2 regions of the Bradyrhizobium zhengyangense genome follow, and region 1 is predicted to be linked to the other one. Evidence: predicted binding sites of a transcription regulator. Region 1 holds the regulator's gene; the other holds the start of a gene.

What was found. The regulator PhoB, encoded in region 1, activates phosphate uptake and scavenging genes when phosphate is short. The targets are predictions, from matches to a motif close to TGTCATNNANCTGTCAT.
Region 2: a site for PhoB is predicted at 7,488-7,504, ahead of L6639_RS30165 (UDP-2,3-diacylglucosamine diphosphatase). Genes of this name have one in related genera too.

What each region holds. Positions count from the first base shown of each region.
Region 1 covers NZ_JAKLTZ010000006.1:322,778-332,425, forward strand. The annotation lists gene L6639_RS24355 (OpgC domain-containing protein) at 1-49, opposite strand, end outside; gene apaG (Co2+/Mg2+ efflux protein ApaG) at 231-623, shown strand; gene L6639_RS24365 (Hsp33 family molecular chaperone) at 750-1,757, opposite strand; gene argF (ornithine carbamoyltransferase) at 1,900-2,823, opposite strand; gene L6639_RS24375 (aspartate aminotransferase family protein) at 2,823-4,025, opposite strand; gene L6639_RS24380 (GcrA family cell cycle regulator) at 4,492-5,004, shown strand; gene phoB (phosphate regulon transcriptional regulator PhoB) at 5,109-5,816, opposite strand; gene phoU (phosphate signaling complex protein PhoU) at 5,831-6,547, opposite strand; gene pstB (phosphate ABC transporter ATP-binding protein PstB) at 6,559-7,380, opposite strand; gene pstA (phosphate ABC transporter permease PstA) at 7,377-8,222, opposite strand; gene pstC (phosphate ABC transporter permease subunit PstC) at 8,224-9,213, opposite strand; gene pstS (phosphate ABC transporter substrate-binding protein PstS) at 9,363-9,648, opposite strand, start outside.
Region 2 covers NZ_JAKLTZ010000010.1:60,076-69,723, forward strand. The annotation lists gene L6639_RS30130 (MFS transporter) at 1-232, opposite strand, end outside; gene L6639_RS30135 (hypothetical protein) at 308-1,690, shown strand; gene L6639_RS30140 (ADP-ribosylation/crystallin J1) at 1,701-2,054, shown strand; gene L6639_RS30145 (caspase family protein) at 2,186-3,898, shown strand; gene L6639_RS30150 (hypothetical protein) at 3,972-4,352, opposite strand; gene L6639_RS30155 (threonine/serine dehydratase family protein) at 4,542-5,525, opposite strand; gene L6639_RS30160 (glycosyltransferase family 4 protein) at 5,594-6,652, opposite strand; gene L6639_RS30165 (UDP-2,3-diacylglucosamine diphosphatase) at 6,652-7,464, opposite strand; gene thiD (bifunctional hydroxymethylpyrimidine kinase/phosphomethylpyrimidine kinase) at 7,681-8,481, opposite strand; gene L6639_RS30175 (PAS domain S-box protein) at 8,752-9,648, shown strand, end outside.

The DNA.
Region 1 (9,648 bases):
CAGCGGTTCCCGCGATCGTCGATCCCGTCACTTGATCGGCAATGGTCATTGGGGGCCAAAAACCCTTCCGCAAATCGCGACGTTTCAGGAGTGTACCGGTCCAGGCGCCGCATCGCAAAGCGGCCGGATCACAATTCGGGTCTACTTCCTCGTGAATTCGGGCGGGACGATGTCGCCAGGACGGCCTGCGGCGTTTGGTTCCTGGAGGGGTTTTCGTTATGATGGCAACCATGTACCGCGCCGTGACCCGCCAGATCGAAGTGACCGTCGAGCCGAACTTTGTTCCGGAACAGTCCTCGGCCGACCGCTCGCGGTATTTCTGGTCCTACACCATCGTGATCACCAATTCGGGCGACGAGACCGTGCAGCTCAAGACGCGGCACTGGATCATCACCGATGCCTCGGGCCGGCAGCAGGAGGTCAGGGGCGAAGGCGTCGTCGGCGAGCAGCCGACCCTCGCCCCCGGCGAGCGCTTCGAATACACCTCGGGCGTGCCGCTCTCCACCGCCTCCGGCTTCATGACCGGTCGCTACCTGATGGTCAGCGAAAGCGGCGAACGCTTCGAGATCGACGTGCCGACGTTCTCGCTGGACAGCCCCGACAACAAGCGGGTGTTGAATTAGGGGCGGATGACGGTGCCGGAGGGTGGGCAAAGCGACTTGTCCGCCGTAGCTCGACGAGCGAAGGCGGAAGCGTGCGCTCCTTTGCCCACCCTACGACTTCCCGCTTGCGGCGGGCAGCTCCCGTGCCTACGCGTCCTCGACGCCCGCTTCGTCCGGCGTGAACTCATACACCGAGCTGCAGAACTCGCAGGTCACGACGACCTTGTCGTCCTTGACCATCGCGGAGCGGTCGTCGGGCGAAAAACTCTTCAGCATCGACGCGACTGCGTTGCGCGAGCAGGAGCATTGCGCGCTCAGGACCAGCGGATTGAACACGCGCACGCCGCGCTCGTGGAAGAGACGATAGAGCAGCCGTTCGCCGGAGAGATCGGGATCGATCAGCTCGACATCCTCGACCGTCTCGATCAGCGAGCGCGCCTCAACCCAGGCGTCGTCTTCGGCGACGCTGTGAACCTCAAGGCCCTCGGGCGCATCGCCGGGATGCAGATCGGCCTGCCGCGCGCGCTCCGGCGCCTTCGGCAGGAACTGCATCAGCATGCCGCCGGCGCGCCAGCGGTGCTTGCCGCCGTCGCTCGAGCGCCATTCCTCGCCGACAGCAAGGCGCACGCGCGTCGGGATCTGCTCGGAGCGCAGGAAATATTCGTGGGCGGCGTCTTCCAGGCTGCCGCCGTCGAGCGCAACCAGGCCCTGGTAACGGCTCATGTCCGGCCCCTGGTCGATGGTCATGGCGAGATGACCGCGGCCGAGCAGCGTGCCGGAGTCCCTGGCATCACCGAGGCGTTCGGCATCGAAGCGCGCATAGGCGCGCAGGCGATCGGGCGCCTGATAGTCGACCACCAGGAACGACACCGGCCCGTCAGTCTGGGCCTGCAGGATGAAGCGGCCCTCGAATTTCAGCGCCGAGCCGAGCAGCGTCGTCAGCACGATGGCTTCGCCGAGCAACTTGCCGACCGGTGCGGGATAATCGTGCTTGGTCAGGATCTCGTCGAGTGCGGGGCCAAGCCGCACCAGACGGCCGCGCACATCGAGCGCATCGACCTCGTAAGGCAGCACGGCGTCATCGACGGGAACTGCGGAAGGCGCGCGAACCGGGCCTTCGGGCCTGGTTTTCATGTCAGGGGATTGGGAAACCATGGCGCTTTATCTGGGGTCGAGGGCAGGAAATGGAAGGGGGTGTGAGCAGCAGCACTCTCAAACTCGGTGTCGTCCCGGACAAGCGCAAGCGTAGAGCCGGGACGACAGCGGTGTTTGTGGCCGGCGCGACGCCAACCACCCGCTACTTCACCGCGTCGAAGCACCAGGCCAAAATGCCCTTCTGCGCGTGCAGGCGATTTTCGGCCTCGTCGAACACGACCGATTGCGGACCGTCGATCACCTCGTCGGTGACCTCCTCGCCGCGATGGGCGGGCAAGCAGTGCATGAACAGCGCATCGGGCTTGGCCAGCGACATCAGCTTGGAATTGACCTGGTACGGCTTGAGCACGTTGTGACGGTGCTCACCTTCCTTGTCGCCCATCGACACCCAGGTGTCGGTGACGACGCAATCGGCGCCCTTCACCGCGGCCTCGGGATCGGTGCCGAGCACGATCGGCGCATTGGTCGCCTTGATCCAGTCGCGCATCACCTTCTTCGGGGCAAGCTCCGGCGGCGTTGCGACATTGAGCTTGAACTTGAAGCGCTCGGCGGCATGCGCCCAGGACGCCAGCACGTTGTTGTCGTCCCCGGTCCAGGCCACGGTCCGGCCTTCGATCGGGCCGCGGTGCTCCTCATAGGTCATGAGGTCGGCCATCACCTGGCAGGGATGCGAGCGCCGCGTCAGGCCGTTGATCACGGGTACGGTCGCGTAGGCCGCGAGCTCCAGCAACGCCTCGTGGTTGAGGATGCGGATCATGATGGCATCGACATAGCGCGACAGCACGCGCGCGGTGTCGGCAATGGTCTCGCCGCGGCCGAGCTGCATCTCGGCACCGGTGAGCATGATGGGCTCGCCACCGAGCTGGCGCATGGCGACGTCGAACGAGACGCGCGTGCGGGTCGAGGGGCGCTCGAAGATCATCGCCAGCGTCTTGCCCTCGAGCGGACGCACCGGCTGATGCGCCTTCTGCTTCGCCTTCATGGCGGAGGAGGCCGCGAGCATGCTCTTGAGCTCCGACAGCGGCAGCTCATTGATATCGAGGAAGTGCTTGGGTGCCTTGCTCATCAGCTTGCCGCCCGCTTGTTGCCCGACAGCGCCGTGCAGGCGCGTTCGAGCCTGATGATGCTGTCCTCGATCTCGGCTTCGGTGACGATCAAGGGCGGCAGGAAGCGCACGACATTGTCGCCGGCGCCGACGGTGAGCAGCTTCTCGTTGCGCAGCGCAGCGACCAGATCACCTGATGGCACCACGGCCTTGATGCCGATCAAGAGCCCCTCGCCGCGAATTTCGCTGACGATATCGGGGTGACGGTCGATCACGGAGGCCAGCTTCTGCTTGAGCAGCAGCGACATCTTCTGCACGTGGTCGAAGAAGCCGGGCTTGAGCATGACGTCGAGCACGGCGTTCGCGGCCGCGATCGCCAGCGGATTGCCGCCGAAGGTCGAGCCGTGCGAGCCGGGGCCCATGCCGGCGGCCGCATCCGCGGTCGCCAGGATCGCACCGATCGGGAAGCCGCCGCCGAGCGCTTTCGCCAGCGACATCACATCAGGCGTGACGCCGGTGCGGCGATGGGCAAAGAGCTCGCCAGTGCGGCCCATGCCGGTCTGCACCTCGTCGAACGCAAGCAGCAGGCCTTTCTCGTCGCAGAGCTGACGCAACGCCTTGAGGAAGGTGGGGGTCGCCGGACGTACGCCGCCCTCACCCTGGATCGGCTCGATCAGGATGCCGGCGGTGTGCGGGCCGATCGCCTTCTTCACGGCCTCGATGTCGCCATGCGGGATCTGGTCGAAGCCGTCCATCGGCGGACCGAAGCCTTCGAGATATTTTGCCGAGCCGGTCGCGGCCAGCGTCGCCAGCGTGCGACCGTGGAAGGCGCCTTCGAAGGTGATGATGCGGTAACGCTCGGGATGGCCCTTGGAGAAGTGATGATGGCGGACCAGCTTGATCACGCCCTCCAGCGCCTCGGCGCCGGAATTGCAGAAGAACACGAAGTCCGCAAAGCTCTCGTTGCAGAGGCGCGCAGCGAGCTTCTCACCGTCAGGACTCTGGAACAGGTTCGACATGTGCCAGAGCTTCGTCGCCTGCTCCTGCAGCGCCTTGACCAGCGCGGGATGGGCATGGCCGAGCGCATTCACGGCAACGCCCGAGGTGAAATCGAGATAGCGGTCGCCATTGGTTGCGATCAACCAGACGCCTTCACCGCGCTCGAAACCGATGTCGGCCCTGGCGAAAACGGGGAGCAAATGCGGCGCTGCGCTGTTGGTCATGACGGTCTCTTTAGTGGTCACTCAGGGTGTTTCGGACGGCCTGAACGCGCCTTGCGCAGCGCGTCATTTAGCCCGGAAAACGAAACGTGCCGCCTTTTAAGGGCGGCACGCGCAACTATCTTATGCTTGGCACCACGGGTGTCAATGCCGCCCGGAAAGCCCCAGGAAACGCTGATTCCGTAGTCTTGCGGTGCTAAATTTACGGGATTTTCGCCACGGAACATGTGGAAGCGAGTCGGCGGACTCTTGCGCGTGAGTCACGCCATATTGTAGCGTTTGGCTTGTCAGATACGACATCTCGTGCAGCGGTTCTGATCCCTTAAGTCCTCATGTACCGGCGTAAACGTTCGGGCGCATCTGGTGCGCCCGGCGAGCCTTAAGGGATTCTGGCGGCACGGGTTTTTCGAAGCTTAGGCATTCGTCGTGAGGCCCCAGGATGGCTGGCGCCGGCGAAGGAAAGGGTGCAATGACGGTTTTGACCTGGTCAGATGATCGCGTCGAGCAGCTGAAAAAGCTCTGGGAGGCCGGACTTTCGGCCAGCCAGATCGCCGCTGAGCTTGGTAACGTGACCCGCAACGCCGTGATCGGCAAGGTGCACAGGCTCGGCCTGTCCGGCCGCGCCAAGAGCCCCTCGTCAGCAGCTCCCCGGCCGCGCAAGGCGCGTCCAGCGCAGCACATGATGCGGGTGAGCCGCCCCATCGCACGCGGCAACACCGCGCTGGCGCAGGCCTTCGAGGTCGAGGTCGAGGCCGAGCCTGTTACCTACGACAACGTGGTGCCGATGAGCCAGCGGCTCTCGCTGCTCGAATTGAACGAAGCCACCTGCCACTGGCCGGTCGGCGATCCCTCGAGCCCGGATTTCTTCTTCTGCGGCGGCAAGGCGCTCTCCGGCCTGCCCTACTGCGCCCAGCACTCGCGGGTGGCCTATCAACCGGCGGCCGATCGCCGTCGTGCGCCGGCCAAGCCGAGCACGCGCTGAGCCCAGCTCTAGACGACATCGTCCCGGTACGGACCGGGACGATCGAGACGTAAAAAAGCGCGCCACAAGGCGCGCTTTTTTATTTTGCTTGCTTGCAGCCGCCGTTACGTCTGCTCGGCCTTCGCAAAGCGATCGTCGAGCGCATAGCCTGCGCCGCGGACGGTGCGGATCGGGTCTTGCTCGCGACCGAGATTGAGCAGCTTGCGCAGGCGGCCGATATGCACGTCGACGGTGCGTTCATCGATATAAATGTCGCGCCCCCAGACGCTGTCGAGCAGCTGCTCGCGCGAGAACACGCGGCCGGGATGCTCCAGGAAGAACTCCAGCAGACGATATTCGGTCGGGCCGAGATCGATCGGCCGGCCCGAGCGCGCCACGCGGCGCTTCTCGCGATCGAGCTCGATGTCGCCGAAGGCGAGCACGGTCGCAAGCCGCTCGGGGCTGGCGCGCCGCAGCAGGCCCTTCACGCGCGCGAGCAGCTCGGGCACCGAGAACGGCTTGACTATGTAATCGTCGGCGCCGGTCGCAAGGCCCCTTACCCGCTCGCTCTCCTCGCCACGCGCGGTGAGCATGATGATCGGAAGCTGCTTCGTATCGGAGCGTGCGCGCAGCCGGCGGCACAGCTCGATACCTGATAGTCCCGGCAGCATCCAGTCGAGCACGATCAGATCGGGGATGTGCTCCTTGAGGCGGGTGTCGGCATCGTCGCCGCGCATCACCGTCTCGACGTCATAGCCGTCGCCTTCGAGGTTGTAGCGGAGAAGCTCGGTGAGAGCTTCCTCGTCCTCAACAACCATAATGCGTGCGCCCATGGGCTCGTCGCTCCTTAAGTATTCGGGATCGTCGTGGCGAAGGTCGTCATGTCGCCCTTCGGCCGCTTGTCGGTGATGGCCTGGCCTTCGATCATGTAGAACACGGTCTCGGCGATGTTGGTGGCATGGTCGCCGATCCGTTCGATGTTCTTGGCGCAGAACATCAGATGGATGCAGAACGAGATGTTGCGCGGATCCTCCATCATGTAGGTGAGGAGTTCGCGGAACAGCGAGGTGCAGATGGCGTCGACCTCTTCGTCGCCCTTCCACACCGTCATCGCCGCCGGCAGATCATGCGCGGCGTAGGCGTCCAGCACCGACTTGACCTGCTGCTGCACGAGGTCGGTCATGTGTTCGAGGCCGCGGAACAGTTTGAGCGGATGGAAATCCGTCTCCAGCGCCGCGACGCGCTTGCCCATGTTCTTGGCGAGGTCGCCGATGCGCTCGAGGTCGGTTGCAACGCGCATGGCACCGACGATCTCGCGCAGATCGACCGCCATCGGCTGGCGGCGTGCGATGGTGAGCACGGCGCGCTCCTCGATCTTCTTCTGGAGCGCGTCGAGCTCGGCGTCGATGGTGACGACGCGCTGGCCAAGCGCGACGTCGCGGCGGATCAGCGCATCGACGGAATCGACGATCATGCGCTCGGCGATGCCCCCCATCTCGGCGACGAGGCGCGTGAGCTCCTGGAGGTCGGTGTCGAAGGCTTTTGCGGTATGTTCAGAACCCATGTCCTGTCTCCTCAGCCGAACCGGCCGGTGATGTAATCCTGCGTACGCCGGTCGGACGGCGACGTGAAGATCTTGCTGGTGTCGTCGAACTCGATCAGCTCGCCGAGATACATGAAGGCGGTCTTGTCGGAGACACGGGCCGCCTGCTGCATGTTGTGGGTGACGATCGCGATCGTGTAGTTCTCGGACAGTTCCTGGATCAGCTCCTCGACCTTGGCGGTCGAGATCGGATCAAGCGCCGAGCAGGGCTCGTCGAACAAGATCACTTCAGGCCGCACCGCGACGGTGCGGGCGATGCAGAGGCGCTGCTGCTGGCCGCCCGAGAGCGACAGGCCGGAGGCGTTGAGCTTGTCCTTGACCTCGTTCCACAGCGCGCCGCCGCGCAGCGCCTTCTCGACGCGATCGTCCATCTCGGACTTCGAGATCTTCTCGTAGAGGCGGATGCCGAAGGCGATGTTCTCGTAGATCGTCATCGGGAACGGCGTCGGCTTCTGGAACACCATGCCGACGCGGGCGCGCAGCAAATTGAGGTCCAGCTTGGGGTCAAGGATGTTGGTCTGGTCCAGCATCAGCTGACCGGTGACGCGCTGGCCGGGATAGAGGTCGTACATCCGGTTGAAGATGCGCAGCAGGGTCGACTTGCCGCAGCCCGACGGGCCGATGAAGGCCGTGACGCGGTTGGTGCCGAGCGCCAGATTGATGTTCTTCAGCGCGTGGTGCTCGCCGTAATAGAAGTTGAGGTTGCGCACCGTCACCTTGGCCGGGGCTTCCGGCAGCGGCTGTTGCGACGCCAAATGAGCGTTCGAACTCACGGATACGGAAAGGTCGGTCATTTTGCAGTCCTCTCGGCGCCGAGAATGCGCGCGCCAATGTTCAGGGCAAGCACGGTGAGGGTGATCAACAGCGCACCGCTCCAGGCGAGCTGCTTCCAATAGGCGTAGGGGCTCTGGACGAAATTGTTGATGGTCACCGGCAGGTTCGCCATCGTCTTGTTCAGGCCGAGGCTGAAGAACTGGTTCGACAGCGCGGTGAAGAGCAGCGGCGCGGTCTCGCCGGCGACGCGGGCGGTGGCGAGCAGCACGCCGGTGATAAGACCGGAGCGGGCCGCGCGGTAGGCGATCCGCTTGATCACCAGCGAGCGCGGCAGGCCGAGCGCGGAAGCCGCCTCGCGCAGCGCGTTGGGCACCAGCAGCAACATGTCCTCGGTCGTGCGCAGCACCACCGGGATCACGATGACGGCCAGCGCGAGCGAACCTGCGATCGCCGAGAAACCGCGCATCGGTACCACTACTGCGCCGTAGATGAACAAGCCGATGATGATCGAAGGCGCCGACAGCAGGATGTCGTTGATGAAGCGGATCACCGAGGTCAGCTTGTCGTTGCGGCCGTACTCGGCGAGATAGGTGCCGGCGAACAGGCCGAGCGGCGCGCCGATGCCGACGCCGATCACGGTCATGATCAGCGAGCCGACGATAGCGTTGCGGAGGCCGCCTTCGGTCGAGCCCGGAGGCGGGGTATCAGCAACGAACAGGTCGAGGCTGAGGCCGGCCACGCCGTTATAGAGCAGCGTGATCAGGATCAGCGCGAGCCAGGTGACGCCGAAGGCGGCGGCACCGACGCAGAGCCCGCGAATGACGATGTCCTTGCGGCGGCGGCGTGCGTAAATCGGGTTCATGTTACTTCCCCGCCTTCTTTTCCAGGCGCAGCAGCATCAGCCTGGCGCCGGCGAGCACGAAGAACGTCAGCACGAACAGCAACAGGCCGAGTAGGATCAGGCCGGACTGGTGCAGGCCGTCGCTCTCGGCGAATTCGGATGCGATCGCCGCCGAGATCGTGGTGCCCGGCGCGAAGATCGATGACGAGATGCGGAACGAGTTGCCGATGATGAAGGTCACGGCCATGGTCTCGCCGAGGGCGCGCCCCAGGGCCAGCATGACACCGCCGATGATGCCGACGCGGGTGTAGGGGATCACGACGCTGCGGACGACTTCCCAGGTGGTGCAGCCGACGCCGTAGGCGGCCTCTTTCAGCACCGGCGGCACGGTCTTGAACACGTCGACCGAGATCGAGGTGATGAAGGGCAGCACCATGATCGCGAGGATCAGCGCGGCGTTGAACAGGCTGAGATAGGACGGGGGACCTGCGAAGATCGCGCCCAGGACCGGGATGCCGTCGAAGATCTTGATCATGACGGGCTGGAAGGTGTTGGCCAGGAACGGCCCCAGTACGAAGAAGCCCCACATGCCGTAGATGATCGAGGGAATGCCCGCGAGCAACTCGATGGCCATGCCGATCGGACGGCGCAGCCATTGCGGGCACAGCTCGGTGAGGAAGATCGCAATGCCGAGACCGACGGGAATGGCGATCAGCATCGCGATGAAGGAGGTGACGAGCGTGCCGTACATCGGTCCGAGCGCGCCGAGTACGGGCGGATCCGCCGACGGGGCCCAGCGCTGCGTCCACAGGAATGCGAAGCCGTATTCCTTCATCGCCGGGACGGCGCCGATGATCAGCGAGATGATGATGCCGCCGAGAATGAGGAGAACCGAAATCGCGCTGAGGCGCGTGATCCAGTAGAAGGTGACGTCGCCGAGCTTGAACGCGCTCAAAGCCTTGGCGCGATCATACGGACCGGCGGCATCAATCACATTGCTCTCGACAGCCATATCTGCCACGCCGATCCCCTGTACCAATGATATACGCTTCTGGTTGATCTCGCGCCCCGGACACAGCGCAAAGTCAGTCCGGGACCGAAACGTCGTATGGCGCGCAATGCGGCCATTGGAGGCCGCACTGCGTCCAGAGAGCAAAGAGCCTAGCTCTTGATGTCGGCCGACCAGGTCTTCTCGATCAGCTTCACGACGTTGTCGGGCATCGGGATGTAGTCGAGCTCTTCGGCAGACTTCGCACCCTTTTCAAAGGCGAACTTGAAGAACTTCAGCGCTTCCTGCGACGCGGCCTTGTCGGTGGCGTCCTTGTGCATCAGCACGAAAGTCGTCGCGACGATCGGCCAGGACTTGTCGCCGGGCTGGTCGGTGAGGATCAGGTAGTAGCCCGGAGCGCTGGTCCAGTCGGCGTTGGACGCGGCGGCCTGGAACGCC
Region 2 (9,648 bases), on a different contig from region 1:
GCCGTTCGGCGAGGCTGGTCACGAAAGGCAGCGTCGTGAAGCGCGTGACGGCGGGCACGGCGCTGATGATTCCGATCCAGCCCGGCTCGATGCCGATGGCTTTCAGCCACACCGTGAAGAACGGCAGATGGGTGCCCAGGACACCGTACGACGTGCCGTAGAACAGCGCGAGACTGACGGCGAATCGCCGCTTGATCGCTGCTGGCGTGGGGATTTGTGATTCGGGAGGCATCAAACCAATTGCGATTCGGTCGATATCGTGGTGATCGTTACAGTAACGCGCGGTGATTTGCGCGACGAGATTGTCATGGCCAACGAAGCATTCGCCCTCTCGCCCATGTCTGCCCGCGCGGCCGAGCCGAACGAGCAGGATTACGACGCGATCCGCGAAGCCTTCATGGAGACCGCGCGCGGCCGCTGGTTCCTCGGCGAATACGCCAAGCGCAACCGCAATGCCGACACGCGCATGGTGCTCGACGCGGTCGCAAAAATCGAAGAAACCCTTGCAGCACAGCGACAACCCGTCGTCGAGGATCGCCTGCCCGAAGCGCTGGTCGCGATCCGCCGCGCGGTCGAGGACGCAGAAAGCGCAGCCGGGAAGGCGTTCGATCCCGCCGCGATCGAGGCCAGCCTCGCGCCGATCCCGCGCGGCGTGCGCATCATCAAGGAGATCTCGTGGCGCTGGCGCGAGATCGGCGCCGACGGGCGAATCTGCGACCTGATTGATTCGCAGCTCGCCTCGATCGAAGCGGCCTGCGCCCAGGTGTCGGCCATCGATCCGCGCGGCGACCTCAAGGCCGCGTTCGATCTGCTCAAGGACCGGGTCGAGCAGACCGACATGGACGGCATCGCGGCGCGGCAAGGCTCGGTACAGCGGGCTCCGGCGCCCGCACCGCAAGCGCCGCCAGTGGCGGAAGCGCCAATGGCCGAAGCGCCCACCGCGATGGCGAGCGAAGCACCCGTGGCTTTTGCGGAGACGCAGCAGATCGCTCCCGAGCCCGAGGCATCCGCCGACATCAGCGGCATCACCGAGGACGCGACGATGGACGTCGGGATCGCGCTCGAGATCGTCGAGAGCCACACCGCCGTCGAAGAGACTTTTACGGCCGTCGAGGACAGCCTCGCCGATCCCACAGACGTCGCCGAGATCACCGACGAATTCTCGCTCGATGCCGCCGCGGAAGCCGAGGACGACGCCATCCTCGACGCCATCGCGCTGGCGATGGCCGCGCCCGATCCGGAGTTCGACGCGATCGTCGAGCCCGCCGAGATGGCAGCAGCCGTGACGGAGTCGCTGCCGGAACCGATGGTCGCAGAGATCGCGGAACCGGTCGCCGAGCAGGCATGGATCGCGCCCCATGTCGAGGAGCCTGAGGTCGAGGAGCCCGTCGTCAAGGAGCCTATCGTCGAAGCCCCGATCGCGATGGAATCGCTGGCGCGCCTCACCGATGCCATTGCGGAAGCCGCAGCCGAAGTGATGGAGCAGCCGGCCCCCGCCATGGCCGCCGCGATGTCATTCGACCCAGCCCCCAGCGCGGGGCTGCCGATGCCCTCCCCCCTGCCCGAGCCCTCGCTCGGCGCCACCATCCTCGCCAGCGGCATCGTGCAAAAGCCCCGCCCCGCCGCCAACGACGCACTCGCGCCAATCCGCCGCATGACCCAGGCCGAGAAGATCGCGTTCTTCTCGTAAGAGCGCGCTCGTGTCCCCTAGCGAACACACGCTCACCCTCTGGCGCCCCGTCGGCCCGAAAGAGCTCGAGCTGATCCAGCAATCCGGCATGCGCGCGTTTCCGCCACGCCTGCCGGACCAGCCGATCTTCTATCCGGTGCTGACTGAAGACTATGCGATCAAGATCGCGCGCGACTGGAACGTTCCGGCGAGCGGCGTGGGCTACGTGACGCGCTTTTCGGTCAAGCGCAGTTTCATTGCGAAGTACAACGTGCAGGAGGCTGGCGGCCGCTCGCACCTGGAGTATTGGATTCCGGCCGAGGACCTCGATGCCTTCAATGCCGCAATCGTCGGGCAAATTGAGCTCGTCCGCAGCTTCCCCTAGTGCACCGACGCCTTGCGTGACCTAGATCACGCCCCGTCCAGGGTGATCGCGATCACGGACCGCGGCTTCGAACGCGACCTAGCTTCCTCGCAACCAATCTCGCATCGAGATGAGTGCCAAAGGAGCACGCCATGTTCCGCCTGAAATCCGCCTTGATGACTGCCGGCCTGCTGGGAAGCCTGTTCGGCTTCGCCTGCGGCCCTGTTTCCGCGCAAGTTGCCCCCGTCGTGCCTGCCCCGACTGCGCTGCAAGGCCCGGAGCAGCGGGTGGCGCTGGTGATCGGCAATTCGAACTACCGGAACGCGCCGCAGCTCGCCAATCCCGACAATGACGCCCAGTCGATGGCGCAGTTCCTCAACTCGGCCGGCTTCGAGGTGATCTCGGCCACCGACCTCGGCCAGAACGACATGCTGCGCGTGGTGCAGGATTTCTCAGCAAAAGTGTCCGCGCGCGGTCCGAACACCGTGGCGATGGTCTATTACGCCGGTCACGGCGTGCAGCTTGCCGGTGAGAACTATCTCGTTCCCGTCGACGCGAAAGTCTCGAACCAGACCGAGCTCGTCAACGACTCCGTCCGTCTGGTCGACGTGATGTCGACGCTCGAGACGATCCCGAGCCGGATGCGCATCGTCGTGCTCGACGCCTGCCGCAACAATCCGTTCCCCAACGTGAACGACGCCGGCCGCGGCCTGGCCATCGTCGATGCGCCGAACGGCTCGATCGTCGGCTATTCGACCGCGCCGGGCGCCGAAGCGCTCGACGGCAACAACGGCCACAGCCCCTATACGCAGGCCTTCCTGAACGTAGCGCGCGAGCCCAACGTGCCGATCGAGCAGTTGTTCAAGCGCGTGCGGCTCGCGGTGAACCAGACCACCAGCGGCGCGCAAGTTCCCTGGGAGAGCTCCTCGCTCACCTCCGACTTCACCTTCTTCGGCGACACCGCCGTGGCCGCCAACCGCGCGCCGGAGCATGCGCCGGTGGTGCAGATGGCCTCCAACCTGCCGAGCCGCTCGGCGCGCCAGGCCTATGATTACGTGCTGTCGGAGGGCAGGCCGGAGTACTATCAGGAGTTCGTCGCGATGTATCCGCACGACCCGCTGTGCGATCACATCCGCTGGCTGCTGGCGAACCTGCTGATCTCGCAGGCCTGGCACGAAGCGGTGCTCTTGAACTCGCCGATCGGCTACCAGGCCTTCTATAGCAAATACGGCAACAGCCCCTATGCGCAAGCCGCGCTGAAGCTCGAGACGCAGCCGAAGATCATCCCGCTGATGCAGGCAACCAAGTTCCTGGCGCCGCAGAACGTCGCCCCGACCTTGAAGATGGGCAATCTCGGCCAGCCCAAATACATGCCGCTGATGCAGCAGGGCAATGGTTTGCCGATGAACGCCAACCTGCCGGTCGTGCAGAAGCCCGTCGATGGCACCGTCAACAAGATCATCACCCTGCCCGCGCCGACCAACACCACCACGAACAATAACGGCATCGGCAAGATCGTGACGCTGCCGGTGACCAACACCACGCCGAACACGGGCAACAACAATGCTGGCCCGGCGGGCAAGATCGTGAGCATGCCGGTGACTACAGGCAAGACCGGTTCGACCGTCGACGTCAAGACCACCGACGTGAAGACCACGAATGTTCAGCCACAGAACCAGCCGATCCGCGTCAACAGCGGCGTCGTGAAGCTCAACAACAACCCGGTGAACAAGGCGCAAGTCCAGAACAATCGGCCGCAGTTCAATGCGATGGGGAACGGTGGCGGCAACAACAACTTCCGCCAGTCGATGAACCAGTCGCCCGCGATGAACGGCGGCAACAACCACCGCAGCTTCATGCATTGATCGCGGCAGGCAACGAACGACAAAGGGGCAGAGCGGAACGCTCTGCCCCTTCTGCATGTTCGCGGCACGTACTTTACGGGCCGGCCAGAACCGCGCCGCTGCGATAGTCAAAAAGGTACACTGAGCGATTGAAATCTACGACTTCGATGCCTTCAGCCAAACATCTGAACCCTTCCGAGAAAATGTCGGCGCCTATCGCGCTCCAGAGTTCGTCGCCCACCAGAGACAAACGAGAAATCTGTACCTCACCGTGAGATATGAGCGCTTCGTGAGGGCGATCCCAATAGACCCCGAAGCAAGTTGCCGGATCAACGCGCCGCGACCACTCCATCAGACCTGTTCCAAGGTTTAGGCAGACCACTCGGTCACCGACCGCGAGATATAGACGACCGTCGACTTCGACAGCGGAGTGCTGATGGACACCGGAAAATCCACCGCTGGCGCCAACGATCACGGACCACTTCCCGTCGACTCTTGCTCCGTGAACGGAATTGAGATGAGCGTCGTCAAGGCGCATCTCCGCATTGTACTTTCGCAGATTATCGGCTGAACCGAACGAATATGTCGGCTCATCGAAAATCTCTACTTGGCCCTCGCGGGTCTCCAGAACGAGGCTGTTCAGCGGTCACAATCTCCCGGAAAATCAGGCCACCAGCTCGGCGAACAAATCCGCATCGACATTGCCGCCGGAGAGGACGATGACGACGTTCCTGCCGGCAACATCCAGACGTCCCGCAAGCAGCGCAGCAAGGCCAACTGCGCCGCCTGGCTCGACCACAAGCTTCAGCTCGTGATAGGCAAAGGCAACCGCCGCGCCGACTTCCTTGTCCGACGCCGTCACGCCGCGCGCCAGCAGCTTGCTGTTGATCGCAAAGGTCATCTCGCCCGGGATCAACGCCATCAGTGCATCGCAGATGGTGCGGCCCGCCGGCGGATGCGGCTCGCGATGGCCAGCGGTCAGCGAGATGCCGTGATCGTCGAACGCTTCCGGCTCAGCTACGACGATCTGGGCTTGCGGATAACGCGCCTTCACGGCGGTAGCGACGCCCGCGATCAGGCCGCCGCCGGAGGCCGGCGCCACCACGATGTCAGGTGAGAGGCCGAGCGCTGCCATGTCCTCCGCGATCTCGCGGCCGGCGGTACCCTGGCCTGCGATCACGAAGGGATCGTCATAGGGCCGCACCAATGTCGCGCCGCGCTTCTCGGCGATGCCGCGCGAGATCGCCTCGCGGTCGTCGTTGTAGCGGTCGTAGAGCACGACCTCCGCGCCGTATGATTTGGTGCGCTCGCGCTTCGACAGCGGCGCGTCCCCCGGCATCACGATGGTCGCGTGCATGTCGAGGATTTTTGCAGCCGCCGCCACGCCCTGGGCGTGGTTGCCCGAGGAGAACGCGACGACGCCGCCGGCGCGCTTGTTCTGCGGGATCGAGAACACCTTGTTGAAGGCGCCACGGAACTTGAAGGAGCCGGTGCGCTGGAGCATCTCCGGCTTCAGGAACACTTTTGCGCCCACGCGCTCGTTGAGCACGGGAAAGGACAACAGCGGGGTGCGGACGGCGAAGGGCGCGAGCACGCGCGCTGCGGCGTCGATATCGGCGGGGCCGATCGGAAGGGGCTGTTCGGACATGGCGGGATGTTATCGCGCGGGATGTGGCGCGGGCAAGACACCTCCGCGCGAGGATTTTTCCCGCTGGGTCAGGCCACGAAGCGCGCCTGTTCCACCCCGTCCAGGCCGGGCAGCACCGCGCCGACTGCGCGGATACTGTCGACAAAGGCCCTCGCCGAGGCCTCCCATGTGTAGGCGGCGGCAAATTCGACGCAGGCCTGCCTGGAAATGTCGAGCGCGGCGAAACAGGCGTTACCCAGGTCATGGTCCAACGCGCCGACCGGCGCATCGCCGATGACATCGCGGGGGCCCTTCACCGGGAAGGCCGCGACCGGCAGGCCGCTCGCGAGCGCCTCGAGCAGGACCAGGCCGAACGTATCGGTCTTGCTCGGAAACACGAAGACGTCGGCCGCCGCATAGATGTCCGCCAGTTCCTCGCCGTGCTTTTCGCCGAGGAAAATCGCGTCGGGATAGGCCTCTTCCAGCACGTTGCGCGCCGGGCCGTCACCGACAATCACCTTGGTGCCGGGCAGATCGAGGTCGAGGAACGCCTCCAGATTCTTCTCCACCGCGACGCGGCCGACCGAGAGGAATATCGGCGCCGGCAGGCAAAGATCGACGGCACGGGGATGGAACAGATGGGTGTCGACGCCGCGCGGCCACAGCACGACATTGTCGAAGCCGCGCTCACTGAGCTCCCGGGCCAAAGCGGGCGTCGCCGCCATCACGGCCCGGCTCGGGCTGTGGAAACGGCGTAGCGCCCGCCAGATCAGCGACCCCGGCACCGGCACGCGGGCGCGGACATATTCGGGAAATCGCGTGTGGAAGCTGGTCGTGAACGGCAGCTTGCGCTGGCGGCAATAGCGGCGGACCATCAGGCCGATCGGCCCTTCGGTCGCGATATGGATGCTGTCGGGCCGCGCTTCCTCGATCAGCTCTACAATGCGCGCCGGGCGCGGCATCGCCAGCCGCACGTCGCGATAGCTCGGCATCGCGAAGGTGCGGAACGATTGCGGCGTCAGGAACGTGAACTCGACACCGCGACCTTCGATTTGAAGCCCTTTGGCGGCGTCAGCGAGCTTGGTCAGCGTCCGAACCACACCGTTGACTTGCGGGTGCCAGGCGTCGGTCGCAACCAGGATGCGCATCAGGCCGCCCTTGCTGCCACCTGCGGCACTTGTACCGGCTTCTGCAGATGATCCGCCCAGGTGATGATCTCGAAACGGCCGTCGTCGTGCTCAACCAGCGCAGTGCAGCTTTCGACCCAGTCGCCGCAGTTCATGTAGCGGATGCCGTTCTCGTCGCGGATCACGGCATAGTGGATGTGGCCGCAGATCACGCCGTCGGCGTCGTGGCGCCGCGCTTCGGCGGACAGTGCCTGCTCAAACGCGCCGATATAGTTGACGGCGTTCTTCACCTTCTGCTTGGCCCATTGCGACAGCGACCAATAGGGAACGCCGAACAGGCGGCGGAAGAAGTTGACGAAGCGATTCATCTGGATCGCGAAATCGTAGGCCTTGTCGCCGAGATGGGCGAGCCAGCGCGCGTTCTGCACCACGAGGTCGAAGATGTCACCGTGGATTACGAGATAGCGCTTGCCGTCCGCGCCGGTGTGTACCGTGTTCTCGACGACGTCGATGCCGCCGAAATGGGTGCCGTAATAGTTGCGAAGGAACTCGTCGTGATTGCCGGGCACGTAAATGATCTTGGCGCCCTTGCGCGCCTTGCGCAGCAACTTCTGGACCAGATCGTTGTGCGATTGCGGCCAGTGCCAGCTCGATTTCAACGCCCAGCCGTCGACGATGTCGCCGACAAGATAGATCGTGTCGGCATCGTGGTAGCGCAGGAAATCCAGCAAAAGGTCGGCTTGAGAGCCGCGGGCTCCGAGATGAACGTCGGAGATGAACAACGTGCGAAAGCGCCGCTCCGGGCTCTCGTCACTCACATCGTAACTTCCCATGCGCCAGCCTGTAACTGTGTCCCGTGACAGGGGGATGACCGATTGAACCCTTGAGGCACCCTCAGATACGAATCGAACCTTGCCTCGCCCTCCCCGCGAATATCAGTCACATGCGACAATCAGGCGACATGGTCAGGCAACGATGGCCCGCAAGACCCGGAACCACGGCCAAATTGGTTAATGGCCGGACTGGCGGCGCCAGCAAAGACGCCGGCGTCAGTAAAACTTGTGGAAATGATGGATCGGCCCGTGGCCGTGACCGACGCTGAAACGGTCGGCAGAAGCGATCGCCGCGCTGATCCAGCTCTTGGCATTGCGTACGGCCGTCTCGAGATCCTCGCCCTTGGCGAGGCTCGCCGCCACCGCTGACGACAGCGAGCAGCCGGTGCCGTGGGTATTGCGGGTGGCGACGCGCGGCGCGGCAAGCGCGATCGTGGTGTCCGCACCCACGAGATAGTCGGTGCTCTCCGCCCCCTCGCCGTGCCCGCCCTTGATCAGGACCGCGCGGCAGCCGAGAGACAGCAGGCGGCGGCCCTGGCTTTCGATCTCGACCTCGGTTAGCGCAATCGGCTCGTCGAGCAGCGCGGCCGCCTCCGGCAAGTTGGGCGTGATCACGGATGCGAGCGGCATCAGTTTGGTGCGCAACGCTGCGACGGCCTCTGCGGCGAGCAGGCGGTCGCCTGATGTTGCGACCATCACGGGATCGAGGACGACATGGCGAGGCTTCCAGCGCGCCAGCGCAGAAGCGATCGCATCGATGCTCGCGGCCTGCGCCACCATGCCGATCTTCACCGCGCCGACATCGAGATCGGAAAACACGGCATCGATCTGCGCGGTGACGAACGCTGCGGGCACCGCATGAATGCCGGTGACGCCCTTGGTGTTCTGCGCCGTCAGCGCCGTGATCGCGGACGCGCCATAGACGCCAAGCGCGGCAAACGTCTTCAGGTCGGCCTGAATGCCGGCGCCGCCGCTCGAATCCGAGCCGGCGATGGTGAGCGCCACGGGCGTGGTCATCGCAGGATACGCTTGTTTGAAGAAACCACGGCCATGATCCGTCCTCACATGCCCTGTCCTAGCGCGCCCCCGCAGCCCCAGCAAGCCGGCGAATCAGGCAGAACAAAGCCGCGCAGCCCTGTCGTCCCGGAAGCGGGCATACCCTGCGAAAATATGACCTCGGCATCGCCCGGCCTTGGCGGCCAACTGTGCGAATGACACGTTAGGGGATGGATTCGTCCAGCCAAATTGCGGGCCGGCCTCGGCCCGCAATCCTCTTGGGAATAAATCATGTGGGCCTATTTCGAACGCATCCTCGACTCCTCGATGTTCTCACCGCACGGCATCTGCCTGCTGTGGGAGCCCGAGCTGATCTGGCTCCACGCCGTCTCGGACGCCGCCATCGCGGCGGCGTATTTCTCGATTCCGTTCGCACTCGCGATCCTTGTCACCAAGCGGCGTGACCTCCAGTTCGGCTGGGTGTTCTGGGCGTTCGCGATCTTCATCATGGCCTGCGGCCTGACGCATATGCTCTCGATCTACACGCTCTGGGTGCCGATCTATGGCATCGAGGGCCTGGTCAAGGCGGCAACCGCCGTCGCGTCGATCTTCACCGCGGCCGCGCTCTGGCCCCTGCTGCCGAAAATCCTGACGATCCCCTCCCCGTTCGAGCTGCAAAAAGTCCAAGCCGCGCTCGAGGTGGAGGAGATCAAGAGCCGCGATGCGACCCAGCTGTTGAAACAGGTGGGCGAGGCCCAGCGCGCGATGCGCGAGAGCATGACGCGTCTCACCGCCATCGTCGAGACCGCGGTCGACGGCGTCATCCTGTTCGACGCACAAGCCCGCATTCTGCTGTTCAACCCCGCCTGCGAACGGCTGTTCGGCTATCGCGCCGACGAGGTCATGAATCTCGACATCGGTATGCTGATGGCTGACGAGAAGAGGCCCTCATCGACCGGTCGTGCGCCGGGTTTCGCAACCGGGGAGACCGCCGGCCTGCGCAAGGACGGATCGACCTTCCCGATGGACCTGTCGGTCGGCCAGGCCTGGCAGGATGGCGAGCTGATCTACGTCGGCATCGTTCACGACCTGACCGCGCGCAAGCTGACCGAGCAGCAGCTCCAGCAGGCGCAGAAGATGGAGACGGTCGGCCAGCTCTCCGGCGGCATCGCCCACGACTTCAACAAT